Regions from separate parts of the Streptomyces sp. MCA2 genome, predicted to be linked through region 1. Evidence: predicted binding sites of a transcription regulator. Region 1 holds the regulator's gene; each other region holds the start of a gene.
The links. Region 1 encodes HrcA, which represses chaperone genes, less so after heat shock. Its sites were predicted from a motif close to TTNGCACTCNGNNNNNCNGAGTGCNAA; they were not measured.

Region 1 (12,457 bases):
GGGAACCGCGGCCGCCGCTGAAGTTGTCCGTACAGGTTCCCCCGGCGCCCTTGCGTACGCGCCGGCCAACTCCCGCGGCGCGTCAGCCGAATTGGCCGCTGTGACCACCGACTTCTGTGACTCAGTGCTTATGTCTGCGCTCGTTCTGTCACTCTGTCGTTGGCGCATCCGGCGCTGTAGCGGAGCTGCTCGGGAGTTGCTCAATGCGGACGACAACTTCGTCTCCACGGGACGACGACGTCACGGCGACGCGCGGGACGAGGGCGGGAGGGTCCCGTGGCGGACCCTCGGCCGGGCCTGCCGACGGGGCCGCGGCCCGTTCCCGGTGGGCCAGCCTGCCCGGTGATCCGCAGGCCGCTGCCGCCGCCCGCCGGTTCGTCCGCGGCGCGTTCGCCGACTGGGCCGACCAGCGGCTGCCCGGCGCGGAGCGGCTGGCCGGCCGGCTCGCGGACGAAGCGGTGCTGCTGGTCAGCGAGTTGGTGACGAACGCGGTGGTGCATGCGGGCACCACCGTCGAGCTGCGCTGCCGGCTGGAGCCGGAACGGGAGCCGGGCGCGGAGGCCTACGGGGGCCGGAGCGGCGAGCCCTGCCCGGCGCCGTACGGGGACGTCCCCGCCCTGCCCGGCGCCGGCCTCGACGCCGTACCCGGCCCCGGCCTGCTCGTCGAGGTGTCCGACCATCACCCCACCCAGCCGGTCCGCGCCCACGAGGACAGCGCCGCATCCGAGAACGGCGGCCACGGGCTCCAGCTGATCAGTGCCGTCGCCGAGTCCTGGGGCGTCACCTACCGCCGGGCCATGAAGACCGTGTGGTTCCGGCTGCCCGTAGGAGCCCGGGACGGTGCCCGGCCCGAACCGGAGCTCGCCTTCGACGACCAGCTGCTCCAGCACGGACTGCGGGCCGCCGAACTCCTCGCCCCGGCGCCGCGCCGGTCCGCCCGGCCGGAACAGGAGGCCGACCGCGTCGACAACGGCGCCCTCTCCTTCCTCGCCGAAGCCTCCGACCTGCTCTCCGGCCAGCTCGACGCCGATCAGGTCGCCGCGCTCGCCGCCCAGTTGATCGTGCCGCGGCTCGCCGAATGGTGCGCGGTGTGGCTCTACGACGGCGACGCCGGCGCCCCCGGCCGCGGCATCGCGGCGGACGGCGAGGAACAGCGGCTCGCCCGCGTCTGGCACACCTGCGAGAGCCGGATCGACGCGCTGCGCACGGCGCTGGAGAAGCAGCCGCCGGAACTCCCGGACAGCGGCTCGCCCAACGGTGCGCCCGGCGCGGTCCCCTGGCCCTGGCCGTACGAACCGAGCGGCTACGGGCCGGGCGGCGCCGCACTGGCCTGCCCCCTGGTCGCCGGCGGCCGCCGCCTCGGCACCCTCCTGCTCGGCCGGGGCGGCCTGCCGCGCTTCCCCGACGAGGTCGTCGGCCTGATCGAGGACCTGGGCCGCCGGGTCGCCCGCGCGGTGGCCACCGCCCGCGCCTACAGCCGCCAGGAGCGGATCAGCCAGGTCCTCCAGCGCCGTCTGCTGCCGCGGGGGCGGGCGCAGGTCCCCGGCGTGGAGTCGGCGGTGGTCTACGAGCCGCGTGAGGGCGCCTGGGCGGGCGGCGACTTCTGGGACCTCTTCGACGCCGGGGACGGCCGCTGGTGCTTCGCCCTCGGCGATGTCTGCGGCAGCGGCCCCGAGGCGGCCGCGGTGACCGGGCTGGCCCGCCCGGTGCTGCGGCTGCTGGCCCGCGACGGCTTCGGGGTGGCCGCGGTGCTCGACCGGCTCAACAAGACCATGGCGCGGGAGGCCGCGGACTCGGTGGCGGCGGTCGCGGCGGCGGTGGCGGCGGCCGGCGCCGGGGCGGAGGCGCCGGTCGAGATCCGCGAGGAGGGCGAACAGGCCCGCTTCCTGTCCCTGCTCTACGGCGAGATCGTCCCGTACCCCGGCGGCTCCGGGGGCGCACGCTGCACCCTGGCCAGCGCCGGCCATCCGCTGCCGCTGGTGCTGGGCGCGGACGGCACGGTCCGGGTCGTCGCGGCGCCGCAGATGCTGCTGGGGGTGGTCGAGGACGCGGCGTACGTCAGCGAATCGTTCGACCTCTGCCCGGGGGAAACGCTTCTGTGCGTCACCGACGGGGTGACCGAGCGGCGCTCGGGGCGGCGGCTCTTCGACGACGAGGACGGTCTGGCCACCGCCCTCGCCGCGGGCGTCGGCCTGGGCGCCACCGCCCTCGCCGACCACATCCGCAACACCGTCCACGCCTTCGGCCCGATCCCGCCCGACGACGACCTCGCCCTGCTGGTCCTCCAGGCGGCGGGGCACGGGGTGCCCTAGGGCACACCGGCGCCGGACCGGCACCGCCCCGCCATGACGGACAATGGTTCCCATGCCTTCCGCACTGCCTGATGGTGAGCCGATGCCCGAGGACGGGGCGCTGCCCGGTCATACCCCGGCGGGTGCCGCCGGCCGGCCCCTCGGCTTCTATCTGCATGTGCCGTACTGCGCGACCCGCTGCGGCTACTGCGACTTCAACACGTACACCGCGAGCGAGCTGCGCGGCTCCGGGGGCGCCCTGGCCTCCCGCGACAACTACGCGGACACCGTCGTCGACGAGATCCGGCTGGCCCGCAAGGTGCTGGGCGACGACCCGCGCCCGGTCGAGACGGTCTTCGTCGGCGGCGGCACCCCGACCCTGCTGCCCGCCGCCGATCTCGGCCGGATGCTGGCCGCGATCCGCGAGGAATTCGGCCTCGCGCCCGGTGCCGAGATCACCACCGAGGCCAACCCGGAGTCCGTCGATCCCCGCTACCTCGACGAGCTTCTCGCGGGCGGCTTCAACCGGGTCTCCTTCGGCATGCAGAGCGCCCGGCAGCACGTCCTGAAGATCCTCGACCGTACACACACCCCGGGCCGCCCCGAGGCCTGCGTCGCCGAGGCCCGCGCGGCCGGTTTCGAGCACGTCAACCTCGATCTGATCTACGGCACCCCGGGCGAGACCGACGACGACTGGCGCGCCTCCCTCGACGCCGCGCTCGGCGCCGGCCCCGACCATGTCTCGGCCTACGCCCTGATCGTCGAGGAGGGCACCCAGCTGGCCCGCCGGATCCGCCGCGGCGAGGTCCCGATGACCGACGACGACACCCACGCCGACCGCTACCTCATCGCCGACGAACGCCTCGCCGCGGCCGGTTTCACCTGGTACGAGGTCTCGAACTGGGCCACCACCGACGCCGCCCGCTGCCGTCACAACGAGCTCTACTGGACCGGCGCCGACTGGTGGGGCGCGGGCCCCGGCGCCCACAGCCACGTCGGCGGCGTCCGCTGGTGGAACGTCAAACACCCCGGCGCCTACGCCCAGGCCCTCACCGAAGGCCGCTCCCCGGGCGCCGGCCGCGAGATCCTCTCGGACGAGGACCGCCGGGTCGAACGCATCCTCCTGGAGCTGCGGCTCTCGGACGGCTGCCCGCTGGACATCCTCGCGCCGGCGGGGACGCGGGCGGCGGCGCGGGCGCTGGCCGACGGCCTGCTGGAGGCCGCGCCGTACGAGGCGGGCCGGGCCGTACTGACACTCCGCGGGCGGCTGCTGGCGGACGCGGTGGTGCGGGATCTGGTGGACTGATCACTCGACTGAGGGATCTCACCCCGAGACCCCCGGCCGACGTCAGGCCGCACCGCCGGCCGTGACGAAGTCGATCAGCTCCTCCACCCGCCCCAGCAGCGCCGGCTCCAGGTCCTTGTAGGAGCGCACGCAGGACAGGATCCGCTGCCAGGCGGCGCCGGTGTTCTCCGGCCAGCCCAGTGCCCGGCACACGCCCGTCTTCCAGTCCTGGCCGTGCGGGACGGACGGCCAGGCCGCGATCCCGACCGAGGACGGCTTCACCGCCTCCCAGACGTCGATGTACGGGTGGCCCACCACCAGCGCGTGGTCACCGGTCACCTCGGCCGCGATACGGGACTCCTTCGAGCCGGGCACGAGATGGTCGACGAGGACGCCGAGACGGGCGTCAGGACCGGGGGAGAAGCCGCGGACGATCGCGGGCAGGTCGTCGATGCCCTCCAGGTACTCCACGACGACGCCCTCGATGCGCAGGTCGTCGCCCCACACCCGCTCCACCAGCTCGGCGTCGTGCCGGCCCTCCACATAGATGCGCCCGGCGCGGGCGACCCGTGCGCGGGCGCCGGGCACGGCGAGTGATCCCGATGCCGTCCGCGTCCGGGTGGTGGCCGCCGGCCGGCCCTGGGGGCGTACGAGAGTGACCACCCGCCCCTCCAGCAGGAAGCCGCGCGGCTCCATGGGGAAGACCCGGTGCTTGCCGAAGCGGTCCTCCAGGGTGACCGTCGGGCCCTGTGCGGTCTTCTCGCAGCGGATCACGGCGCCGCAGAAACCCGAGGTGACCTCCTCGACGACCAGATCGGGCTCGGCCGGCACCTCGGGCGCGGGCTGCTGCTTCTTCCAGGGCGGGGTGAGGTCGGGGCTGTAGCGCCTGTTCTGCATCGCGTGGGACCTGTTCTCCGTTGATCTTTGTTTGTATGCAGTCGTGGGGAGGGCGGGCGGTGGTCAGGACGGGGCGACGCCGAAGCGGGTGGCCAGGGCGTCGCGTTGGGCACGGACGAAGCGGGCGTCCACCACGGCGCCATGGCCGGGAACGTACCGCGCGTCCTCGCCGCCGAGGGCCAGCAGCCGGTCCAGCGCGCCGGGCCACTGCTGCGGCAGTGCGTCGTGGCCCGCCTGGGGCTCCCCGGACTCCTCGACCAGATCGCCGCAGAAGACGACCTCCGGGTCTCCGCCCCGGCCCGGTACCAGGACCGCCAGATCGTGGGCGGTGTGACCGGGGCCGACATTGGCGAGCAGCACCTGCCGGTCGCCGAGCTCGACGGTCAGCTGGCCGTGGACGTGGTGGTGCGGGGCGACCAGCAGATCGGCGGCCTCGGCGGCGGCGTCCCTCTCGACGCCGTGCCGCATCGCGTCGTGCCGCAGTTCGTCCTTGCCGCGGCGCAGCAGCTCGCTCAGTCCGGCCGCGCCGAAGACCTCGACGCCCGCGAAGGCGGCGGTGCCCAGCACATGATCGAAGTGGGGGTGGGTGAGCGCGATATGCGTCACTTCCCGGCCCAGCACGCCGCGGATCGCACGCCGCAGATCCGCGCCGTCGCGCAGGGTCGCGCCGGTGTCGACGATCATGACGCCGGTGGTCCCCGCGATCACCCCGATCGTCTCGTCCCAGCCCGGCATACGGCGCCTGGCGACACCGTCACCGAGTCGTTCCCAACCGGCCTCTTCCCAAGCAGTGTGCATACCGAGACGCTAGCGCCATCGCGATAGCGTTGCCCGACAGATCGGCCGAACACGGTCATCGGGCGGGTGCTGTGCGCGGCTGCCCTTGCCGTGTCCGTGCTACCCGGCCGTACACTGGCTCAGGGTCTGGCACTCGGCCCGTGTGAGTGCCAGGAGAGACGAGACGGCGGACGGCCGGACTGGAGGTGCGCGGGATGCTCAGTGAACGCAGGCTGGAGGTGCTGCGCGCCATCGTCCAGGACTACGTCGGGACGGAGGAGCCGGTCGGCTCCAAGGCGCTCACCGAACGCCATCAGCTCGGCGTCTCCCCGGCCACCGTCCGCAACGACATGGCGGCCCTGGAGGACGAGGGATTCATCGCCCAGCCGCACACCAGCGCCGGGCGCATCCCGACCGACAAGGGCTACCGCCTGTTCGTCGACAAGCTGGCCGGCGTCAAGCCGCTGTCCAGCCCGGAGCGGCGGGCGATCCAGAATTTCCTGGACGGCGCCGTCGACCTCGACGATGTGGTGGGCCGCACGGTCCGGCTGCTGGCGCAGCTGACCCGGCAGGTCGCGGTCGTGCAGTACCCGTCCCTGACCCGGTCCACGGTCCGGCATGTCGAACTGCTGGCGCTGGCCCCGGCCCGGCTGATGCTCGTACTGATCACGGACACCGGACGGGTCGAGCAGCGGCTCATCGACTGCCAGGCGCCGTTCGGCGAGGCCTCGCTGGCGGACCTGCGGGCCCGGCTCAACAGCAGGGTCGTCGGCCGCCGGTTCGCGGATGTGCCGCAGTTGGTGCAGGATCTCCCGGAGTCCTTCGAGCAGGACGACCGCGGCACGGTCTCGACAGTGCTGTCGGTGTTGCTGGAAACTTTGGTGGAAGAGACCGAAGAGCGGCTGATGATCGGCGGTACCGCCAATCTCACGCGCTTCGGGCACGATTTCCCGCTGACGATCCGGCCGGTGCTGGAGGCCCTTGAGGAGCATGTGGTGATGCTCAAGCTGCTCGGGGAGGCCAAGGACTCGGGCATGACCGTACGTATCGGGCATGAGAATGCCCACGAAGGCCTGGCGTCCACATCGGTCGTCACGGTCGGCTACGGTTCGGGCGACGAGGCAGTCGCCAAACTCGGCGTGGTCGGACCGACCCGCATGGACTACCCCGGAACGATGGGAGCGGTACGCGCAGTGGCACGTTACGTCGGACAAATCCTCGCGGAGTCGTAAGTGGCCACGGATTACTACTCGGTCCTCGGCATCAGCCGTGACGCCTCGCAGGACCAGATCAAGAAAGCCTTCCGCCGGCTGGCGCGTGAGCTGCACCCGGACGTGAACCCGGATCCCAAGACCCAAGAGCGGTTCAAGGAGATCAACGCCGCTTACGAGGTCCTGTCGGACCCGCAGAAGAAGCAGGTCTACGACCTCGGCGGCGATCCCCTCTCGCAGGCGGGCGGCGGCCAGGGCGCGGGCGGCTTCGGCGCGGGCTTCGGCAACTTCTCCGACATCATGGACGCCTTCTTCGGCACCGCGTCGCAGCGCGGACCGCGCTCGCGCACCCGCCGCGGCCAGGACGCCATGATCCGGCTCGACATCGAGCTGAACGAAGCGGCCTTCGGCACGACCAAGGACATCCAGGTCGACACCGCCGTCGTCTGTACGACGTGCACGGGTGAGGGAGCCGCGCCGGGTACCTCGGCGCAGACCTGCGACATGTGCCGCGGCCGCGGTGAGGTCTCGCAGGTCACCCGGTCCTTCCTCGGCCAGGTCATGACGTCCAGGCCCTGCCCGCAGTGCCAGGGCTTCGGCACGGTCGTGCCGACCCCGTGCCCCGAGTGCGCGGGCGACGGCCGGATCCGCTCCCGCCGCACCCTGACCGTCAAGATCCCGGCCGGTGTCGACAACGGCACCCGCATCCAGCTCGCGGGCGAGGGCGAGGTCGGCCCCGGCGGCGGCCCCGCCGGCGACCTCTACGTGGAGATCCACGAGCTGGCGCACTCCGTCTTCCAGCGGCGCGGCGACGATCTGCACTGCACGGTCACCATCCCGATGACAGCGGCGGCGCTGGGCACGAAGTGCCCGCTGGAGACGCTGGACGGGGTGGAGGAGATCGATGTCCGGCCCGGCACCCAGTCCGGCCAGTCGATCCCGCTGCACCAGCGCGGAGTGACCCATCTGCGCGGCGGCGGCCGGGGCGATCTCATCGTCCACGTCGAGGTGCAGACACCGTCCAAGCTCGACCCCGACCAGGAAGACCTGCTGCGGCGGCTGGCCAAGCTCCGCGGGGAGGAGCGGCCCACGGGGCAGTTCCAGCCCGGGCAGCAGGGTCTGTTCTCGCGCCTGAAGGATGCGTTCAACGGGCGATAGCCCCAGGTGGGCCCGGGGGCGAAGCCGTTCCCCGGGCCGGTGCGGCGGTCGCCGCCCCGGTTCGGAGCGGGGCGGTGGGCGTGACACGATGTGCTCATGCCCACCGCACTGACCGAGCTGTGCCGCTACCCGATCGTGCAGGCCCCGATGGCGGGAGGCGGCTCAGGACCCGAGCTGGCCGCCGCCGTCTGCGGCGCCGGCGGTCTCGGCTTCCTCGCCGCCGGCTACAAGACCGCCGACGGCATGTACCAGGAGATCAAGCAGCTGCGGTCGCTGACCGGCCGGCCCTTCGGCGTCAATCTCTTCATGCCGCAGCCCTCGCTGTCCGACAGCTCCGTCGTCGAGGTCTACCGCGAGCAACTCGCGGGCGAGGCCACCTGGTACGAGACGGAACTCGGCGACACCGACGGGCCCATCGACGACGGCTACGAGGCCAAGCTCGCGATCCTGCGGGACGACCCGGTGCCGGTGGTCTCCTTCACCTTCGGCTGCCCCTCGCGTGCGGTCCTCGACGCCTTCGCCAAGGTCGGCACGTACACCATCGTCACGGTCACCACCGCCGCCGAGGCGCAGGCCGCACAGTGGTCGGGCGCCGACGCGGTGTGTGTGCAGGGCGTGGAGGCCGGCGGCCACCAGGGCACCCACCGCGACGATCCGCACGCCGACGGGACCGGCTCGGGGCTGGGCCTGCTGGCGCTGCTCGGCCAGGTCCGCGAGGCCGTGCAGATCCCGGTGATCGCCGCGGGCGGGCTGATGCGCGGGGCGCAGATCGCGTCGGTGCTGGCCGCCGGGGCGAGCATGGCGCAGCTGGGCACCGCCTTCCTCGCCACCCCCGAATCGGGCGCCAACCCGCTGCACAAGCAGGCACTGACCAACCCGCTGTTCACACATACGGAGTTGACCCGGGCGTTCTCCGGGCGGCCGGCGCGTGGGCTCGTCAACCGCTTCCTGCGCGAGCACGGCCCGTACGCCCCGGCCGCCTACCCCGCCGTCCACTACCTCACCTCCACCGTGCGCAAGGCCGCGGCCAAGGCGGGCGACGCCCAGGGCATGAACCTGTGGGCGGGGCAGGGGCACCGGCTGGCCCGGGAACTGCCCGCCGGGCAGCTCGTGGAAGTACTGGCGGTCGAACTGGACGCGGCGCGCGCCGCGTTGAGCCGACCGGGCGCCGGCAGCGCCTCATGACCGCGCCGGTTTTCCTCGTCGATTCGCTCGCGGACGTACGGGCCGGCGGCACGCTCACCCTGGAAGGCCCCGAGGGCCGGCACGCGGTGTCGGTGCGCCGGCTGCGGGTCGGCGAGGAGGTCGTCCTGACGGATGGTCACGGCGCCGGGGCGCACGGCACGGTCGCCGCCGTCGAGGGGAAGGACCGGCTGACCGTCGCGGTCACCGAGCTGCGCGGTGAGGCCCCGCCGCACCCCACGATCACCGTCGTCCAGGCGCTCCCCAAGGGCGACCGCGGCGAGCTGGCCGTCGAGACGATGACCGAGACCGGTGTGGACGCCATCGTGCCCTGGGCGGCGGCGCGTTGCGTGACCCAGTGGAAGGGCGAGCGGGCCGCGAAATCGCTCGGCAAATGGCGCGCCACGGCCCGCGAGGCGGGCAAGCAGTCACGCCGGCTGACCTTCCCCGAGGTCGCGGACCCGCTGACGACCAAGCAGGTGGCCACCCTGCTCGCCGACGCCGACTTCGCGGCCGTCCTCCACGAGGAGGGCAGCTCCCCGCTCGCCACCGCCGAACTCCCCGCCGAGGGCCGGATCGTGCTCGTCGTCGGGCCGGAAGGCGGTGTCTCCCCGGAAGAGCTCACCCTCTTCGCCGAGGCCGGCGCCAAGCCGTACCGCCTGGGGACGACCGTGCTGCGCACCTCCACGGCCGGCACGGCGGCGACGGCGCTGCTGCTGGGGCGCACGGGGCGCTGGAGCTAGGGGCAGCCCCCCGGAACTGGGGGGGCGTCCCCGGGGCGCACGGCCCCCGGGACGCCCTGCGGAGCGACCGGACCCGGCCGCTCGTCCCGTCAGAGCAGCTCCGCCGCCAGCGTGATGTTCTTGACGCCCGCCAGCGCCTGGCTCACCGGGCAGTTGGCCTTGGCGTCCTGGGCCGCCGCCTGGAAGTCCTCCTCGGACAGGCCGGGGACACGGGCCTTGACGGTCAGCGCGATGCCGGTGATGCCCTCACCGGGCTGGAAGGTGACATCGGCCCGGGTGTCCAGGGCCTCGACGGTGTACCCCTTGCCGGCCAGGCCGTGCGAGAAGGCCATGGAGTAGCAGGAGGAGTGGGCCGCCGCGATCAGTTCTTCGGGGCTGGTGACGCCGTTGGGCTGCTCCGCGCGGGCGGGCCAGTTCACGTCGTACGTACCGAGCTTGGAGGACTCCAGGGCGACGGTGCCCTTGCCCTCCAGGAGGTTGCCTTCCCAGTGGGTCTCGGCGGTGCGCGTGGTGGCCATGGTGCATCACTCCTGGTGGTGGGTGGGCGACAGCGGTTCTGCGGGCCAGCTTAGTGATCCCGCGGCGTGGTGCCGGGCGGTACGTGCCCCGCCGGGAGGCCCCCGGCTCCCTTGGCAGCCCCAGCCCGCGGCGAAGCCCGTGCCCCCACCCCCGGTCACTGCAACCCCCCGACGGTGCCGCCCGATAGCATCCGAAGGTCGTACGCACCGTGTGTACGGCGGATGACTCGGGAGGAGCCACCGGTGGCGGGAGAACCGCAGGCCGATTGCCTGTTCTGCAAGATCGTGGCGGGGGAGGTGCCGGCGACCATCGTCCGGGAGACCGAGACCACCGTCGCGTTCCGCGACATCAACCCCCAGGCCCCGACGCACATCCTGGTGATCCCCAAGGTCCACTACGCGAACGCCAGGGAGCTGGCCGCGGCCGAGCCGGCGATCGCGGGCGATGTGCTGCGCGAGGCCGGAGTGGTGGCCGCGGAGGAGAAGGTCGACACGACCGGCTACCGCATCGTGTTCAACACCGGGCCCGGCGCCGGCCAGACCGTCTTCCACGCCCATGCGCATCTGCTGGGCGGCTGCGACCTCCAGCGTCTGGTCTGACGGGGCCGACTTGTCCGTACGCGAACTGGTGGTCCTCGGCACCGCGAGCCAGGTACCCACCCGGCACCGCAACCACAACGGCTATCTGCTGCGGTGGGACGGCGAGGGGATGCTCTTCGACCCCGGCGAGGGAACGCAGCGGCAGATGCTGCGCGCCGGGGTCGCCGCCCATGACCTGAACCGGATCTGTGTCACCCACTTCCACGGTGACCACTCGCTGGGCCTGGCCGGGGTGATCCAGCGGATCAACCTCGACCGGGTGCCGCATCCCGTCACCGCCCACTATCCCGCCAGTGGACAGCACTTCTTCGACCGGCTGCGGTATGCCACCGCCTACCGCGAGACGGTCCAGCTGATCGAGCGGCCGGTCGCCGCCGACGGTGAGCTGGACCGCTCGAAGTCGTACGTCCTGGAGGCGCGGCGGCTCTCGCACCCCGTCGAGTCGTACGGCTACCGCCTCGTGGAGCCGGACGCCCGCCGGATGCTGCCGGAGCGACTGGCGGCGCACGGCATCGCCGGGCCGGACGTCGGGCGGATCCAGCGGCTCGGCGAGCTCAACGGCGTCACCCTCGACGAGGTGAGCGAGCGACGCCCCGGCCAGCGGTTCGCCTTCGTCATGGACACCCGGCTGTGCGACGGCGTCCATGCTCTGGCGGAGGGGGTGGACATGCTGGTCATCGAGTCGACGTTCCTGGACGAGGATGTCCAACTGGCGCTCGATCACGGCCACTTGACGGCCGGGCAGGCCGCGGAGGTGGCCCGGCGGGCCGGTGTGCGGCATCTCGTGCTGACGCACTTCTCGCAGCGCTACGCCGACCCCGCGGAGTTCGAGCGGCAGGCCCGCTCGGCGGGCTACACCGGCGAACTGACCATCGCCCAGGACCTGTCGCGGGTGCCCCTGCCCAAGCGGCGCTGAGGGCAACGGGGGCGCTGGCGGCAACGGTGGCGCCCGCAACGGCGCGGCCCGTCCGCAACGGTGGCGACCACAACGGCGCGGCCCGTCCGCCCGCAAGGCGGACGGGCCGGAAGGCCGTCCTACGGCAGGTAGTACATCGGGTTCGGCAGCTTGAACGTCCGGTCGCCGGCGCCGCCGCTCAGGTCGCTGTACTGGTCCCCGAAGTTGGCGACGACGTCGTAGCCGAGGGACTCGATGTGCTTGCGGGTGCCCGACTTGTACTCGACCGTCGTGCAGGTGGCGCCGCAGGGCAAGTAGGCCGGGGGGTTCTCCTTGTTCTTCAGGTAGACGTGCCGGCGGTCCAGGGGGACCCCGTAGCCGACGTTCTTGAGGTTGCGGACGCTCCAGTCGCGCTGCGCCTCCTTGCGGCCGGTCAGGAAGAACACCTCGGCACCCTTGGCGTGCGCCCAGTTGACGAGCCGGTTCATGCCGAACACCGGGTCCATGTCGGTGTGCTCCAGGTACTTGTCCTGGCTCTCCTCGGTGTAGTGGAAACCCACCTGGAGCTCGTAGTTGTAGGTGAGCAGGGTGGTGTCGTCCATGTCGAGGACGATGGCCGGCTTGACCGGCTCGGACTGCTTGCCCGCCCGGTCGTGCCGCGCGAGGGCCTTGGACAGGTACGTGCGGGCCTTGGCCTCGATGCCGCGGACCTGCCGTGCGTAGTTGCTGTGCGGGGAGGCGTAGTGCTCGCCGTCCGCCGTCACCGTGTCGCCGTAGTACGCCTTGATCTTGTCCTGTACCTGCGTGAGGTTGGGGATCTCCTTGTCGGTGCGCGGCACGGAGTGTTCGGCGGTGGCCTGGCCGACGCCGAAGACCGCGGTGCCGGCGACGAGGGCGGCG
Region 2 (4,334 bases), on a different contig from region 1:
ACACGCGATGCGCGAGGTCAGTGCGAGTGTCCGTGGCCGTGACCGGCCTCGGCCTGCTCGTCCTCCGCGGGCTTCTCGACGACCAGGGTCTCGGTCGTCAGGAGCAGCGAGGCGATCGACGCGGCGTTCTCCAGGGCGGAGCGGGTGACCTTCACCGGGTCGATGACGCCGGCCTTGACCAGGTCGCCGTACTCGCCGGTGGCGGCGTTGAAGCCGTTGCCCTTGTCCTGCTCGGCGACCTTCGCGGTGATGACGTAGCCCTCGAGGCCGGCGTTCTCCGCGATCCAGCGCAGCGGCTCGACGACGGCGCGGCGGACGACGGCGACACCGGTGGCCTCGTCGCCCTCCTTGCCCAGGGAGCCTTCCAGCACCTTGGCGGCGTGGACCAGAGCGGAGCCACCACCGGAGACGATGCCCTCCTCGACCGCGGCGCGGGTCGCGGAGATGGCGTCCTCCAGACGGTGCTTCTTCTCCTTGAGCTCGACCTCGGTGGCCGCACCCACGCGGATGACGCAGACGCCACCGGCGAGCTTGGCGAGGCGCTCCTGGAGCTTCTCGCGGTCCCAGTCGGAGTCCGTGGACTCGATCTCGGCCTTGATCTGGGCGACGCGGCCCGCGACGTCCTCGGAGTTGCCGCCACCGTCGACGATGGTGGTGTCGTCCTTGGTGACGGTCACGCGGCGGGCGGTGCCCAGCACGTCCAGACCGGCCTGGTCGAGCTTGAGGCCGACCTCCTCGGCGATGACGGTCGCACCGGTGAGGGTGGCGATGTCGCCGAGCATGGCCTTGCGGCGGTCACCAAAGCCGGGGGCCTTGACGGCAACGGCGTTGAAGGTGCCACGGATCTTGTTGACGACCAGGGTCGACAGGGCCTCGCCCTCGACGTCCTCGGCGATGATCAGCAGCGGCTTGGAGGCACCCGCCTGGATGACCTTCTCCAGCAGCGGCAGCAGGTCCTGGATCGAGGCGATCTTGCCCTGGTGGATCAGGATGTAGGGGTCCTCGAGGACGGCCTCCATACGCTCCTGGTCGGTGACCATGTACGGCGAGAGGTAGCCCTTGTCGAAGGCCATGCCCTCGGTGAAGTCCAGCTCCAGGCCGAAGGTGTTGGACTCCTCGACGGTGATGACACCGTCCTTGCCGACCTTGTCCATCGCCTCGGCGATGAGCTCGCCGACCTGCTTGTCCTGCGCGGACAGGCCGGCCACGGCAGCGATGTCGGACTTGTCGTCGATCGGACGGGCGGTCGCGAGGAGCTCCTCGGACACGGCCTTGACCGCGGCGTCGATGCCCTTCTTCAGGGCGGCCGGGGAGGCGCCGGCGGCGACGTTGCGCAGACCCTCGCGGACCAGCGCCTGCGCCAGCACGGTGGCGGTGGTGGTGCCGTCACCCGCGATGTCGTTGGTCTTGGTCGCCACCTCCTTGACGAGCTGGGCGCCAAGGTTCTCGTACGGGTCGTCGACCTCGACCTCACGGGCGATGGTGACACCGTCGTTGGTGATCGTCGGCGCGCCGAACTTCTTGTCGATGACGACGTTGCGGCCCTTGGGGCCGATCGTCACCTTGACCGTGTCGGCAAGCTTGTTGACGCCGCGCTCAAGGGCGCGACGGGCGTCCTCGTCGAACTTCAGGATCTTCGCCATGGGTTGCTTCAAGTCCTCTCATTGCGATCCTCGGCCACGACGTGGGGACCGCTGTCGCTCAAACGAACTGCGCCCCTGCCCCGGGTTGGTTAGACGCGGGAACCAGGGGCGCAGATCACGGCAAAACTGGGTGACTTACTTCTCGACGATCGCGAGAACGTCGCGAGCCGAGAGAACGAGGTAGTCCTCGTTGTTGTACTTCACCTCGGTGCCGCCGTACTTGCTGTAGAGCACGACGTCGCCGACGTTCACGTCGAGCTCGACGCGCTTGCCGTCCTCGACCCGGCCCGGGCCCACGGCCAGGACGACGCCCTCCTGGGGCTTCTCCTTGGCGGTGTCCGGAATGACCAGGCCCGAGGCCGTGGTCTGCTCGGCGTCGAGCGGCTGGACCACAATGCGGTCCTCAAGCGGCTTGATGGCAACCTTGGAGCTGGTGGTCGTCACGATCCGACCTCCCCCTTCGGAGATCTCACGGGGTTAACTGTCTGAGGTGGCGACCAGGTGGATCCGTCGTCGCGGGTGCCGGACCTGCCCGTCGCTGTGTTTCTGGCACTCCCCACTGGAGAGTGCCAACGCCGAGACTATGACGCGGTTAGCACTCGGTCAAGCGGAGTGCCAGCGCGGCGGGGTGCGCTTCCCTCCGCTCCGGTTGACCGGCCGCACGGAGCCGCGCCTCCCGGCGGCCCCCACCCCGCCGATCACGGCCATCTGGCGCGGGACCGCGGCGGGTTAAGCGCCGGCTAACGGACCGCACTACGGGCCGCATTACGGACCGCGTTACGGACCGCGTTACGGGCAGGTTCCTATCAAATCGGACACACCTTCCCGTTCCCTCGCAACCACGCCACCGGCCGCCTCGTCTACCTCCCCGACTGCCGGGCCGACGAACCGGGCACCACCCGGCCGGCCCGCGGCCTTGACGATCAGTGGCGGAGGAAACCTGTGCGTGCACCGACCAGCGTTCCCCGGGCTGCCCGGCGGCCGGAGAGCGACGCCGAGCGCACGATGACGTTCGCCGCGCTGGCCCAGGCACCGGACCGCCGGCGGACCGAGGCATGGCTGCTCGCCCTCGCCGTACTGATCGCGGACTTCGGCTACGCCATCACCGGCCTGTCGATGACCGGCCGGCTGCCCGGCGGGCTGGCCGGCTTCGCCGTCAGCATGTTCTTCGTGGCGCTGGTCCCGCATCTGGTCCTGCGCCGCTACGCGCCCCGCGCCGATCCGCTGATCCTGCCGCTGGCGACGCTGCTGACCGGGATCGGCCTGGTGCTGCTGCACCGCCTGGACCTCACCTATGCGCAGACGCCCCGGCTGAAGATCGCCGAGGCGGCGAGCGGCCAGCTGGTGTGGACGGTGATCGGGGTGGCGGTCTGTATAGCGATCCTGCTGGTGCTGCGCGATCACCGCATCCTCCAGCGCTACATCTATCTGACGATGGTGGTCGCGCTGGTGCTGCTGATGGCACCGGCCTTCTTCGGTGCCGACATGTACGGCGCCAAGCGCTGGATTCTGCTCGGGCCGCTGTCACTCCAGCCCGGCGAGTTCGTGAAGATCATGATCTCGGTGTTCTTCGCGGGCTATCTCACCGTCAACCGCGATGCGCTGGCGCTAGCCGGACGCCGCGTCCTGGGCGTCCAGCTGCCTCCGGGACGGCAGCTCGCGCCGATCTTCACGATCTGGGTGATCAGCCTGCTGGTGCTGGTCTTCGAACGGGACCTGGGCACCTCGCTGATCTTCTTCGGCGTCTTCGTGATCATGCTGTACATGGCCACCGAGCGCACGAGTTGGGTGCTCTGCGGCCTGGCCATGGCCGCGGTCGGCGCCACCGTCGTCGGCTCCATAGAACCGCACGTCAAGGGCCGGATCATGGCCTGGCTGCACCCGATGGACATCTTTCTGCCCAAGGACCGACGGCCGCCGGGGCTGATATCCGAGCAGGCCGCACAGGCACTGTTCAGCTTCGGCAGCGGCGGCATCTCGGGCAGCGGCCTGGGCCAGGGCCACCCGGAGCTGGTCGGCTTCGCCGGTAACAGCGACTTCATCCTCACCACCGTCGGCGAGGAGATGGGGCTGGCCGGCGTGATGGTCGTGATCATGCTGTACGTGCTGCTCGCCCAGCGTGGCCTGCGGGTGGCCCTGACCGCCCGCGACCCGTTCGGCAAACTGCTCGCGGTCGGTCTTTCCGGGGCGCTGCTGCTCCAGGTCTTCGTGGTCGCCGGCGGCGTCACCGGCCTGATCCCCCTGACCGGCAAGGCCCTGCCGTTCCTCGCCAAGGGCGGCTCGTCACTCGTCGCGAACTGGGTGATGGTGGCCCTGCTGCTACGGATCAGCGACCATGCGCAGCGCCGGCGCGAGCCGGCTTGAGTCCCACGCTTTGGGCTGTCCCGCCGTGGTGGTTGTTCGCCATTTGTCGCCCGCTGCGCGGTGCGCTTGGCTTGCGGCCCACGTGTTTGGCTGTCCCGCCGTGGTGGTTGTTGGCCGTTGCGCCTGCGGCGGGCCGGTGGGTGTCGGGTGCGGTGACGGACCTCCGGGGCCGGTGTGTGGGACTGCTTCGCTTTACGTCCCACACACCGGCCCCTCCGGCCCGTCCCCTCCCGTGAGTGGATGAGTGACGGTGAATGGGGGCGGGCCACCGACGTGGGCGTTTCCATGTGATCTACGAGGTGCACCGGGCCACTAACCGGCACCACG
Region 3 (12,457 bases), on a different contig from region 1:
TGGCATCCGCGGTCAAGGACTCCCGTACCGGTTACGGAACACTGCTCCGCACCCCTGGTGCATGGACATTCCTGCTGCCCGGCTTTCTGGCCCGGCAGCCCTTCGCCATGCTGACGATCGGCATCGTGCTGCTCGTCGAATCCACCACCGGCTCGTACGGCACCGCAGGCGCGGTGTCCGCCGCGACCGGTGTCTCGATGGCCCTGTTCGCCCCGCAGGGCGGCAAGCTCGCCGACCGCTTCGGCCAGCGCGCGGTGCTGGTCCCCGGCGTACTGGTGCACGTCGCCGGCGTCTGTGCACTGATCACCCTCGCCCTCATCCACGCGCCCCTGTGGGCGCTGTTCGCGGTGGCCGTCCCCACGGGCGCCTCGACCCCTCAGGTCGGCCCGATGGTGCGGGCCCGCTGGGCCTCCCGGCTCGGCGGCAGCCCGCTGATGCCGACGGCCGCCGCCTTCGAGTCGGTGACCGACGAGTTCACCTTCGTCGTCGGCCCGGTGCTGGCGACCGCGCTGTGCACCGGCATCCACCCGGCGGCCGGTCTGGTCGCCGAGGCCGCGCTGACGCTGGCCGGCGGGCTGCTGTTCGCCTCCCAGCGGCGCAGCCAGCCTCCGGTGCACCGGCACCGCGCGGGCGACCGGCCGCGCGTCTCGGCGCTGTCGGTGCCCGGCGTACGCGTCCTGATCGTGGCGTTCCTCGGCATCGGCGCCGTCTTCGGCGGTATGCAGGTCTCGCTGACCGCGTTCACCCAGCACATCGGGCAGCCCGGCATCAACGGCGTGCTCTACGGGATCTTCGCGGGCGGCAACATGCTCGCCGGTATCGCGTGCGGCCTCATCGCCTGGAAGGTCGGCCCGCGGCGCCGGCTGCTGGTCGCCTACGGGCTGCTGGCACTGGCCACCACCCCGTTGTGGGCGGTCACCGCGGTGCCGCTGCTCGGCGCGGTCGGCCTGGTCGTCGGCCTGTGCATCGCCCCGGCCCTGATCACCGGCTACACCCTCGTGGAGTCGCTGGTGCCGGCCGCCGCCCGCACCGAGGCCTTCACCTGGCTGACCGGCGCGGTCGCGCTGGGCCAGGCGGCCGCGGCCACCTCGGCCGGCCAGCTCGCCGACCGCTTCGGGCCGAGCACCGGGTTCCTGGTGCCGCTGGCCGGTACGGCGCTGGCCCTGACGGTGCTGCTGGCGCTCCGCGTCCACCTGTTGCCGCGCTCGTCGACGCGGACCGCCGCGGGCCCAGCGCACGGCACGGATGCCCAGGTCCCGGCCGTTTCCGACGCCCGCGAGCGGGAGCTGGCGCGCACCTGACCGGACGTGTAGTCGGTCACCGTGGGCCGGTCACGGTGGACTGTCGGGCGGGAATACTGCAAGATGGAGCGTCGTTAGCACTCATCGAGTGAGAGTGCCAGGAGGAAGACAAGTGCCGACCTACCAGTACCAGTGCACCGCGTGTGGCGAGGGCCTCGAGGCGGTGCAGAAGTTCACCGACGATGCGCTCACGGAGTGCCCCGCCTGCGACGGACGCCTCAAGAAGGTGTTCTCCGCGGTCGGCATCGTCTTCAAGGGCTCCGGCTTCTACCGCAACGACAGCCGCGGCTCGTCGTCGAGCAGCAGCCCCGCGAAGAACGCCTCCGCGGCGGGCAGCACGTCCTCCTCGGACACGTCGAGCTCCTCGTCCGGCAGCTCGGACACCAAGTCCTCGGCCCCGGCCGCCTCGTCGTCCTCCGGCAGCTCCTCGGGCACCAGCTCCGCGGCCTGACCCACAGCTCTTCGGACCCCGCCGTCACCGACGGCGGGGTCCGCTGTCTTACGGCTTCCTTTCGCCTCCGCCACCCGCCCGCCCCGGGCCGCCGTGCCCCGATAGTGTGACCGGCATGGCTGACGCGGAGATTGGCGTTATCGGCGGATCGGGCTTCTACTCCTTCCTCGACGACGTGACCGAGATCACGGTGGACACCCCCTACGGACGTCCCAGCGACTCGCTGTTCCTGGGGCAGATCGCCGGCCGCCAGGTGGCGTTCCTGCCCCGGCACGGCCGTGGCCACCACCTCCCGCCGCACCGCATCAACTACCGCGCCAACCTGTGGGCGCTGCGCTCGCTCGGGGTGCGCCAGGTCCTCGCCCCGTGTGCGGTCGGCGGCCTGCGGACCGCATACGGCCCCGGCACGCTCCTGGTCCCCGACCAGCTCGTCGACCGCACCAAGGCCCGCCCCCAGACCTACTTCGACGGCGAACCGCTCCCCGACGGGAAGACCCCCAACGTCGTCCACCTGACCTTCGCCGACCCGTACTGCCCCACCGGGCGGCAGGCCGCCCTCACGGCCGCCCGTGGCCGGGACTGGGAGCCGGTCGACGGCGGCACCCTCGTCGTGATCGAAGGCCCCCGCTTCTCGACCCGCGCCGAGTCGCGCTGGCACGCCGCACAGGGCTGGTCGGTGGTCGGTATGACCGGCCACCCCGAAGCCGTCCTGGCCCGCGAACTGAGCCTGTGCTACACGTCATTGGCGCTGGTCACCGACCTGGACGCGGGCACCGAGACCGGCGACGGCGTCTCCCACGAGGAAGTCTTCCGGGTCTTCGCCGAGAACGTCGGCCGACTGCGCGAGGTCCTGTTCGACGCGGTCTCCGGCCTCCCTGACAACGCCGCCCGCAACTGCCTGTGCACCGAGGTGCACACCGGCTGGGACCTGGGCATCGACCTGCCGTAGCGCCCCGAACGCCGCGACGGACGGCCCCGCCTCCCTCTCCCGGGTGGCCGGGTTGTCCACAGGGGCGGGGTCGTCCACAGCCCGGAGCGGGCCGGAGCGGATTCCGGCACGGTGGTGATCGCCGGTTCGTCCGACCCCCTCACCACAGGCGGTGCCCACCATGCCCCGTGCCTCTTCCCCGCCCCCTCACCACACCGACCCCGCCTTCCTCTCGCCGCCACTCCCCGCTCCCCCGCCCTGTGAAGTGCCGCACTTCCCGCCGGTACGGGCCGGTGGCGGCCGGCGCCGGGGAGGACGGAGCGCGCGGCGGCGACTGCTGGCCGCCGGCCTGGCGGCGGCCGCCGCAGTACTGGCCGGCGGAGCGTCGTACGGTGCCGTACGAGCCGCACCCGCCCCCGGCTGTCCGTCGGCCACGGCAGCGGGAGGGCGGTGACCGGTGCCCCGAGATCAAGTGGCCCACAACTGGACACCTCCGCCCCGCCCTGTCGTAAGTTGCGGTGCTGAGTGTTTATGCACCATCCGTAGTGAGCGTGGAAAGAGGCTGTCAGGTGAGCGAGAGCAAGGGCGTCCTTCAGGGGTTCAAGGAATTCCTGATGCGCGGCAACGTCATCGAACTCGCGGTCGCGGTCGTGGTCGGTGCTGCCTTCACGAACATCGTGAACGCCGTGGTCAAGGGCGTGATCAACCCGATCATCGGTGCCCTGGGCTCGCAGAACCTCGACAACTACAAGGCCTGCCTGACCGACTGCGAGGTGAACCAGAAGACGGGCGAATTCACCAGCGGTATCTACATCCTGTGGGGCTCGGTGCTCAGCGCCGCCCTGACGTTCCTGATCACCGCCGCGGTCGTGTACTTCCTCATGATCCTTCCGATCAACAAGTGGAAGGAACGCCAGGCGGCCAAGAGGGGCGTCGACGACCTCCCCGTGAACCCGACCGAGGTCGAGCTGCTCATCGAGATCCGCGATGCGCTGATCGCGCAGCGCACCGGCTCGCCGTCCGACCCGTCCGCCGCCGCCGCGGGGATCATCGGCGCGCAGAAGACCCAGCAGTAGCGGGCGCCCACGGCGGCCGGCACACGCCGCCCCCTCGCCTCGCTCAGAGGTGGTGGGGCGGCTTTTCGTCGAGGAAGCGGGCGAGGTCGGCGGCGCTGTCACTGCCGCTCGGGCGCTCGCCCCAGCCCCGGTCGGTGTCGTCCGAGGACTGCTGGTTCAGCGGGTCGTCGAAGATCAGCCTCGCCGCGGGCTTGCGGGCCGGGCGCGCGGCCGGCGCGGGCGCGGGGGCCTGCGCGGCCTCGGACGCGGCCTCGGTCGCGTCCTCGGGTGCGGGGGCCGACTCGGGGTCGGGGGTGGTGCTCACCCCTCCAGGGTACGGGCGCGCCGCGAGCCCTCCCGCTCGGCACGGGGCCCGTCGGTCACGGGTGATAGAGCGCCCGGGCACGGGCCTGGTCGAGGGAGCCGTCCGCACCGATCGGCAGAAAGTGGTCCACCTGCCACGCCTGCGCACTGCGGGCCTGGCGATTGGCGGTCTCCACCCACGGCGGGTAGACGCGGAACGCCCGCTTGCCGCCCGCGCCGTTGCGGGAAACGATGCCCCGCTCGACGAGCACGTCGCGCGGAAAGACGAAGTGCCCGAACTGCCGGTCCTGGCGGCTGCTGACGACGAAGAGATCGACCGGGTCCTCGGCGTCGAACGGCTGGATGGGCCCTCCGGGGCGCCGCTTCCACACCGTGACGAACTGACCGACCTTCGTCGGCGTCGTCTTGGCCACCCGGAACCTGACGCAGGAACCGTCGAGGGTGAACTCATGTGCCGCGTACTCGGCGCTCTCCGCTTCGGGCACCGGCCGGGAGCAGGTGAAGCCACACGGGTCGTACACCCAGGTCCTCGCCGCGCGAAGGTCCTCGTGCAGCGCTTCCCCACCTGTCCACGGCTCGGGATCTGCGGGGCACTGTGCCGAGGAGTCCATGGGTTTTGTCGCCATTGCGCCATCGTGTCATTGCCGGCCGCCGCACAGGGCGGCGGGATACCGGCAGCCGCGTGGGGCGCGCGGGAGCCAGGCGGTGATTGCTTCCGCACCGGGTGGCGCGTCTCCGCCCAAGGGGCGTCTCCGCCTCTGAGGCGTCTCCGCCTCTGAGGCGTCTCCGCCCATGGGGTGTCTCCCCCTAGCGGCCCTTGTCGTGGGTGGGTATGGGGCGCGGGCGGTGGCCGTCCCGGGGGCGGGTCGGCGGGCTCTGTGCGGCGTGGCTGCGCCTGAAGGGCCGGTTCCGGTCGAAGCCGGGCAGGGGATGGCGGGGGTGTGCGTACTCATGGCGGGCCATGGGACGGCGGCCTTTCCGGTCGGGGGAGGGTGCGGCGGCCCGGTCGGAGAAGTCGACGGGCGGCCGGTTCGTTGACCCGGGCGGTAGGGCGGAAGGCGATGCCGAGAGCGAGGAAGGCGGTGAGCGCGGCCTCGGGAAGCAGTACGGGATGGAGATGCGGCAACAGGTGACCGCCCAGGGCGATGGCGAGGAGCACGAGAAACACAACGGCCGAGCCCACCGGCGTCGCATGGAGCACCGGAGGCCTCGGCCGAGGCGGCGCCACTGGTGCCTCCGGGTCCGCAGCCGGGGCAGGTGGGGCATCTGAGTGCTGTGGCACGCATCCCACGCTAGGCACGGATGAGGGACCTGGCCTGTTCTGTGGCCTTAGCGGGTGAAGGGTGTGCCCTCGGCAGGTGAGGGGTGCGCTCTCGGCAGGTGAAGGTGCGCCCTCGGCAGGTGAAGGGTGCGCCCGCTCATGGGGCGCGGAACGTCCGTCCCCGGGGCGGCCTGTCCCGTCAGCGGGTGACGGTCCGGGTGCCCAGTGCTTCGTGCCACCACAGGTCGCGGCCCGGCTTCCAGGAGACCGGCCGCGAGCACCGGTTCACCACCAGCACGGTGCGGTCCGGCGCGCCCCCCGCGGCCGCGCCCCGCGCCAGCGCATGGTCGAGCAGCGCCTTCACCGGCCGTACGGCCCCGTCCCAGAACGCCGCATCGGCCGTGATCAGTACCCGGGCCGAGGACTCACGCGTCCGTGCGACCAGTTCGGGCACCGTCAACGAGACCGGCAGCGTGGTGCGTATCGCATCCAGCCGGCCGCAGGCGAGCGTGGCGATCACCGACTCGGGCACCAGCGGCAGATGCACCGCGACCCGGTCACCGGCCCGTACCCCGAGCCGGGTGAGCGTGGCAGCGGCCCGCTCGGCCTGGTCGAGGAGCATGCCGTGCGTCAACTCCTCCCGGCGCCCGGGCTCCCCGCTCCAGGTGAGGGCGATTCGCGACGCCTCCGGTTCTTGCACTTCCCGGGCGTCATCTGCATGCTCTGAGGTCATACGGCGCAACATGCGGATCAGGATGTAGATCATCGATCAACGTTCGCTGAACGTCCGCTGTATGAGGCCTGCGCCCGCCTCTCCCGCACCCGCGCGGCAGCACCCGCGCCGGGCCTTCCCGGCTCACCGCGACCGCTCCTCCGCCGCCTCGCAGGGACTCCGGCACCACCGCACCCGGCCCTCGGCATATCGCGCCGGGCCGCTCGGCTCACCGCAACGGCCCCTTCGGCCGGTGCGCACATTGCGCCCCAGGCGTCCTGCCCCTCTCCGGTGCACTTCATCCCCCTCTCCCCCTCCTTTTTTCCGTTTCCCTCCGCAGATGCGAGAGCCGGACCCATGAGAGGCGGCCCGATACCCGTCATGCCGAAACCCGAACCGCACCCCCGCTCCGGCCCGTACACCCGCTGTGACCCGCACACCCGCTGCGGCCCGCACACCCGCTTGCCGCACACCCGCCTTGGTCCGCAGGCCCGTTGGGCGTCGGCCGCCGTCGCCACCAGCGCCTTCTGTGTCCAGTGGGACTCCTTCGCGCTGAGCCCGGCGCTCCCCGTCGTCCGCGACGCCCTGCACGGTTCGGCCACCGCCACGCCCTGGGTCGTCAGCGGCTATCTGCTGGCCGCCGGTTCCCTGATGCCGGTCGCCGGCCGTCTCGGCGACCTCTACGGGCGGCGCCGGATGCTGATCCTCGGGCTGTCCCTCTTCGGTGTCACCTCCGTGCTGTGCGCGCTGGCACCGTCGCTGCCGTTGCTGGTGGCGGCGCGGGTGGGGCAGGGCGCCGGCGGCGCGCTGATCATGCCGTCCGGGCTGGCCCTGCTGACCAACGCCTGTCCGCCGGGGCGTGCGCGCCGGGTGACGGGCCGTGCGCTGGGGCTGGCCGGACTGGCCACCGTCTGCGGGCCGTTCCTCGGCGGCATGCTCGCCCGGTCGGTGTCCTGGCGGGCCGTCTTCTGGCTGACGGTGCCGCTCGCCCTGGCCGCCGCGCTGTGCGCCCGCCGGGCGGCGGAGTCCCGCGCTCCGGATGCCGGACCTTCCCTCGACGCCGCCGGAGCGGCCACCGCCACGGGTGCGTTGGCCTGTCTGGCCCGCTGGCTGGAAGACACCGCGGCCTGGGCCTGGTTGGCCGGCGCGGCGCTGCTCGGCGCGCTGTTCGTACGGGCCGAGCGGCGCTCCCCCGACCCGCTGGTGGACCTCGCGCTGTTCCGTAACCGCCCTTACGTGGCGCTGACCGTGGCCGGTGCGGTCGCCAACTCCGCGATCGTGGCGCTGTTGTACGTCGTCCCCTTGATGCTCCAACGGGGCCAGGGGTGGCCGGGGCCGGCCGCGGGGGTGGCCTTTCTCGCCCCGGCCGCCGCACTGGCCGCCGGCGGCCCGACGGCCGGCCGGGTGCGCCCCGCGGCGGCCGTGCCGGTGATGGCGCTCTGCCTGGCCGCCGCCGCGGCAGCCCTGGGGGCCTGCGAGCACGCTGCGGACACGTCCGCCCTGCTGTTGGCCTCGACGGGGGCCGCGGCGGCGCTGGGCGTGGCCGGCGGGCTGGCCCTCACCGGCACCCAGGCGACCGTACGCCGCGAACGCGCGGGGGAGGCGTCCGGTGTGACCAAGGCCGTGATGACAGCCACGGCGGGGGCCGGGCTCGCCCTCACCGGCACTGCCACGACGAGCGGCGACGGCCGCCCGTCCCTGGCGCTCCCCGCCGCCGCCTGCCTGGCCACCGCCGCGGCCCTGGTGCTCGTACGGGTACGCGGGCGCCACCGGCCGGGGCGTCACGGCTGAGGCGGCGGCCCACCGGTCGCGCGCCTCACCCCACGGCCGCCGCCACCGCCTCGTATCCCCCCACCACATCGCACACATCGCCGAACCCGCGCGCCTCCAGCAGTGCCGCCGCGATCACCGACCGGCCGCCGCTGCGGCAGTACAGGACCACCGGGCGGGCCGGGTCCAGTTCGGTGAGGTGCTGGGAGAGGCCGGCCAGCGGGATGTTGCGGGCGCCGGGGAGGGCTCCCGCCTCGTACTCGGACGGGTTGCGGACGTCTATCAACTGGATGCCGGTCGCTGGGGCGTTGGGCGCTGGGGCCTCGGTCGCGGGTGCGCCGGGCGCAGGTGCACCGGCCGTCGCCGCGGCGTCGGCCGGCTGCGGCTGCGGCTGTTCCAGGGCGAGTTCGTCGTGGCGGACGCGGCGGCTGCGGCGGGTGAGGGCGGGGGTGCGCTCCAGTACGGCGGCCGGGTCGGACAGATGGCCCAGGACGCGGTCGTAGCCGATGCGGGCGAGGCGGAGGCGGGCCTCCTGCTCCGTACCGGGGTCGGCGATCAGCACGACGGGGGTGCCCGGGGCCACCACGCTGCCGGCGTACTCCGCGAACCGGGTGTCCAGGCTCGTATGGAGCGAACCGGCCAGGTGCGCGCGGGTGTAGGCGGCCGACGGGCGGCAGTCGAGGAGGACGGCGCCCTGCCGGTCGCGGGCCGCGAGCGCCTCGTCCAGGGTGAGGGCGGCCGGCGGGCGGGGGTCCAGGAGGGGGTGGCCATCACGGTTGAGGGCCGCGTCGTGCGCGAAGTACCCGGGGGTGGCGGGCTGTCCCGCGGTGACCAGGCGGACGAAGTCGGCCTCCGGCATGGGCTGGAGCGCGTAGTTGAGGCGGCGCTGGTCGCCGATGGTGGAGCTGGTCTCGGTGGAGAGGCTGCGGCCGCAGGCGGAACCGGCGCCGTGTGCGGGAAAGACCCGGGTCGCGTCCGGGAGGGCCAGGAGTTTGGTGTGCAGGGAGCGATACAGACGGGCGGCCATGTCGTGCGGGGAGTGTCCGGCGGCGGAGAGCAGGTCGGGGCGGCCGACATCACCGACGAAGAGGGTGTCGCCGGTGAGGACGCCGAACGGCACCTCGTCGTCGGGGTGTTCGCGGATGAGCAGACAGATGGATTCGAGGGTGTGGCCGGGGGTGGCGAGGGCGGTGAGGGTGACCCCCTCGGCGTCGTCCGCCCCGAGCGAGATGCGCTCGCCGTCCTTTAACCGCCGTATGGGGAAGCCGGTTTGGGCAGCTTCCCCGAAGGCGATCGCGGCGTCGGTGGCCCGCGCGAGTTCGAGGTGGCCGGAGAGGAAGTCGGCGTGAATGTGCGTCTCGATGACGAGTTCGATGCGCAGGCCGGCAGCTTCCGCGTCGTGCAGGTAGTCGTCGATATCGCGGCGTGGGTCGACGAGGACGGCGCGTCCGGTGGTCTCGTCGCCGATCAGATACGACGCCTGGGAGAGGCAGTCGAGGTAGTACTGCGCGAAGTGCACGGTCGGCCTCCAGGGGTGCGCGGGGCCCGTGCGCGGCGGCTGGGGCCCGCTCGGGCAGAGTGCGTTGTGCGGATGCACGGATGTACGTACATTAGGGAGCCGGGTGGCGGGCGAACAAGCCGGGGTCGCCGCCCAGTACCCATGTGACCGCCCATCAGACGAAGACGAGTGCCCTCGCCTCGGACGCACCCGCACGACCTCGCCCCAGGCGTCACACGTGACTTCGCACCTCAGGGTCACGGGTGGCTTCGTGCCAGGTGTGGCGTCCCGCGCGACCTCGCCCCGGCCGCCCCGGCATCACCGACCGCACGCTCACCACCCCGTACGCCCGCGGAGGAACCCACCATGACGACCGAGCCGCCGGACGGCGCGCACGGCCCGCGCCCCCTGGACCGGCGCTCGCCGCTGCCCCTGTGGGCCCAGCTCTTCGACGATCTGCGCCGCCGGATGGAAACCGGCGAATTCAGCGCGGAGTTCCCGGCCGAGCACCGGCTCACCGGCGAGTACGAGGTCAGCCGGCACACCGTCCGGGAGGCGCTGCGCAAGCTGCGCGCCGACGGCCTGGTGATCGCCGAACGCGGCCGCACCAGCCGGCTGGACACCCGTCGCATACAGCAGCCGCTGGGCTCTCTCTACAGCCTCTTCCGCGAGCTGGAGGGCCAGGGCGTGGACCAGCGCAGCGAGGTACTGCGGCTGGAGCGGACCGCGGACGGGACGATCGCCGGGCATCTGGGGCTGGTGGCGGATGCCCCGCTGGTCGTACTGGAGCGGCTGCGGCTCGCGGACGGCGAACCGCTCGCCCACGACACCGCGTATCTGCCCGCCGAGGTCGCCGAGCCGCTGCTGGACGCCGACTTCGGGCACACCTCGCTCTACGGCGAACTGACGCGCCGCTGCGGGGTGAAGGTCACCGGCGGCCGCGAGCGGATCCAGCCGTTCCTGCCGGACATCCGGCAGGCGTGGCTGCTGGGGCTCGCCGACCGGGAGGCGGCGTTCACCATCGAACGGCTGGGGCGGGCCGGGGAGCGGCCGGTGGAGTGGCGCGAGACGGTGGTCCGCGGCGACCGGTTCACCTTCGTCGCGGAGTGGTCCGACGCAAGCCCGGCCGTCGCCCTTGCGCCGCGGGCCTCGTGTCCGTCCTCATAGCCGCCGCGGCGGTGCCGTGCGGGCTGCTGATCGGGGTGCTGCTGGGCGCGCTCGGCGGCGGCGGCTCCGTGCTGGCGGTGCCCGCGCTGGTCTATCTGCTGGGGCAGTCGCCGCACGAGGCGACCGCGGGCGCGCTGATCGTCGTCACGGTCGGCGCGGTGACCGGGATGGCCTGCCATGCCCGTGCCGGGCGGGTCCGGTGGGCGGCCGGTGCGGCCTTCGGGGCGCTGGGTACGGCCGGCAGCTACCTCGGTTCCCGGTGGAGCGCGGCGCTGGACCCTGCGGTGCTGATGGCCGCCTTCGCCGGGCTGCTGCTCGTGGTGGCGGCGATGCTGCTGTCACGGGGGCTGCGCGAGCGCCGGGCGGCGGCCGGCGCCCGTCCCTTACGGGTGCCCACGGAGACCGCGCCCTCAGGGGACCCGGCGGGGGCTGTGCCCTTACGGGACCTGGCGGAGCAGGTGCCTTCACGGCCGTCACGGGACACCGGGGAACCCATGCCCTTACGGGACACCGGGGAACCCGCGCCCTTACGGGACCCGCAGGAATTCGCGCCCTTACGGGACGCAGCAGAACCCGTGCCCCTACGAGATCTCACCCAGCCCATGCCCTTACCGGACGCCCCTGAGCCCGCGCCCTTCCAGGACACCCCGGATCCGGCCCCTTCCCCTGGCCGCGCCGGCCCCGCCCCTCACCCGCAGCCCCGCCCCGGGCCTCCCCTGCGCCCCTCCCGTCCTGCCCGTCCGGCCCGTCCCGTCCGGTTCGCCGTGACCGCCTCCGTCGTCGGGCTGCTCACCGGCTTCTTCGGGGTCGGCGGCGGCTTCGTCGTCGTCCCCGCCCTCACCCTGGTGCTGGGCCTGGAGATGCCGGCCGCGATCGGCACCTCCCTCCTCGTCATCCTCATCAACTCCCTTACGGCGCTGGGCACCCGGGCCGGCACCGGCGCCCTGGACTGGCCGCTGCTGGCGGGCTTCGCGGCCTGCGCGGCGGTCGGCAGCCACTTCGGCAACCGCCTCACCACCCGCCTGCGCCCACAGGCCCTGACCACCGCCTTCGCCTGCCTCGTCACCGTCCTCGCCGTCGCCATGGCGGCCACCGCCCTCCCCCGCCTCTGGGCCCCCTGACCGCCCGGCCCGCACCACGCCACCCGCCCCTTGCGTCCACCCACCACTGCACCGATCCTTTTCGACCCACCCACCAGGAGGAAGCACATGGCCCCCGCACCCGCCGCCCCGTCCCACCACCAGGTCCTGATCATCGGCGGCGGCACCGCAGGCATCACCGTCGCCGCCCGGTTACGCCGCGCCGGACTCCGGGACATCGCACTGCTGGAGCCCTCCGAGACGCACTGGTACCAGCCGTTGTGGACGCTGGTCGGCGGCGGCCAGGCCCCGCTGCGCGCCGCACTGCGCACCGAGGCCGACGTCATGCCGCCCGGCGTGCGCTGGCTGCGTGAGCGCGCCACCGCCGTCGACCCGGCCGCCCGTACGGTCACCACCGCCTCCGGCCGGGTCCTCTCCTACGGGCGGCTGGTCCTCAGCCCCGGCCTGCATCTGGACTGGGACGGCGTGCCCGGCCTGGCCGGGGCCCTCGGGCACGGCGGGGTGAGCAGCAACTACCGGCCCGATCTCGCCCCGCTCACCTGGGAGCTGATCCGCCGGATGCGGCGCGGCACGGCCGTGTTCACCATGCCGTCCGGGCCGGTGAAGTGTGGCGGCGCCCCGCAGAAGATCGCGTACCTGGCGGCCGACCACTGGCGCAAGCGCGGTGTACTGGACGCGATCCGCACCATCCTGGTGCTCCCGGAGCCCGCGATGTTCAAGGTGCCGGTCTTCTCCCGTGCGCTGACGGAGACGGCCCGGAGGTACGGCATCGAGGTGCGGCTGAGCTCCGAGATGACCCGGCTCGACGGCGCGGCGCGCGAGGCGGTGATCACCGACCACACCAGCGGCACGGACGAGACCATCCGCTACGACCTGCTGCACGCCGTACC

Region 2: a site for HrcA is predicted at 2,236-2,262, ahead of groES (co-chaperone GroES). Genes of this name have one in related genera too.
Region 3: a site for HrcA is predicted at 1,376-1,402, ahead of M8I34_RS34270 (FmdB family zinc ribbon protein). Genes of this name have one in related genera too.

What each region holds. Positions count from the first base shown of each region.
Region 1 is NZ_JAMJFM010000042.1:69,416-81,872, reverse strand. Features, by position in the region: gene M8I34_RS29335 (ATP-binding SpoIIE family protein phosphatase) at 204-2,312, shown strand; gene hemW (radical SAM family heme chaperone HemW) at 2,365-3,597, shown strand; gene M8I34_RS29325 (DUF3097 domain-containing protein) at 3,640-4,473, opposite strand; gene M8I34_RS29320 (MBL fold metallo-hydrolase) at 4,537-5,271, opposite strand; gene hrcA (heat-inducible transcriptional repressor HrcA) at 5,466-6,482, shown strand; gene dnaJ (molecular chaperone DnaJ) at 6,483-7,619, shown strand; gene M8I34_RS29305 (nitronate monooxygenase) at 7,716-8,804, shown strand; gene M8I34_RS29300 (16S rRNA (uracil(1498)-N(3))-methyltransferase) at 8,801-9,544, shown strand; gene M8I34_RS29295 (OsmC family protein) at 9,634-10,062, opposite strand; gene M8I34_RS29290 (histidine triad nucleotide-binding protein) at 10,306-10,662, shown strand; gene M8I34_RS29285 (ribonuclease Z) at 10,673-11,578, shown strand; gene M8I34_RS29280 (HAD family acid phosphatase) at 11,698-12,457, opposite strand, start outside.
Region 2 is NZ_JAMJFM010000111.1:104-4,437, reverse strand. Features, by position in the region: gene groL (chaperonin GroEL) at 18-1,643, opposite strand; gene groES (co-chaperone GroES) at 1,779-2,087, opposite strand; gene M8I34_RS40955 (FtsW/RodA/SpoVE family cell cycle protein) at 2,649-4,007, shown strand.
Region 3 is NZ_JAMJFM010000058.1:4,747-17,203, forward strand. Features, by position in the region: gene M8I34_RS34265 (MFS transporter) at 1-1,301, shown strand, start outside; gene M8I34_RS34270 (FmdB family zinc ribbon protein) at 1,414-1,752, shown strand; gene M8I34_RS34275 (S-methyl-5'-thioadenosine phosphorylase) at 1,868-2,701, shown strand; gene mscL (large conductance mechanosensitive channel protein MscL) at 3,250-3,756, shown strand; gene M8I34_RS34290 (hypothetical protein) at 3,800-4,060, opposite strand; gene M8I34_RS34295 (MepB family protein) at 4,116-4,685, opposite strand; gene M8I34_RS34300 (AMP-binding protein) at 5,520-6,053, opposite strand; gene M8I34_RS34305 (MFS transporter) at 6,414-7,823, shown strand; gene M8I34_RS34310 (MBL fold metallo-hydrolase) at 7,849-9,321, opposite strand; gene M8I34_RS34315 (GntR family transcriptional regulator) at 9,667-10,467, shown strand; gene M8I34_RS34320 (TSUP family transporter) at 10,452-11,588, shown strand; gene M8I34_RS34325 (FAD/NAD(P)-binding oxidoreductase) at 11,676-12,457, shown strand, end outside.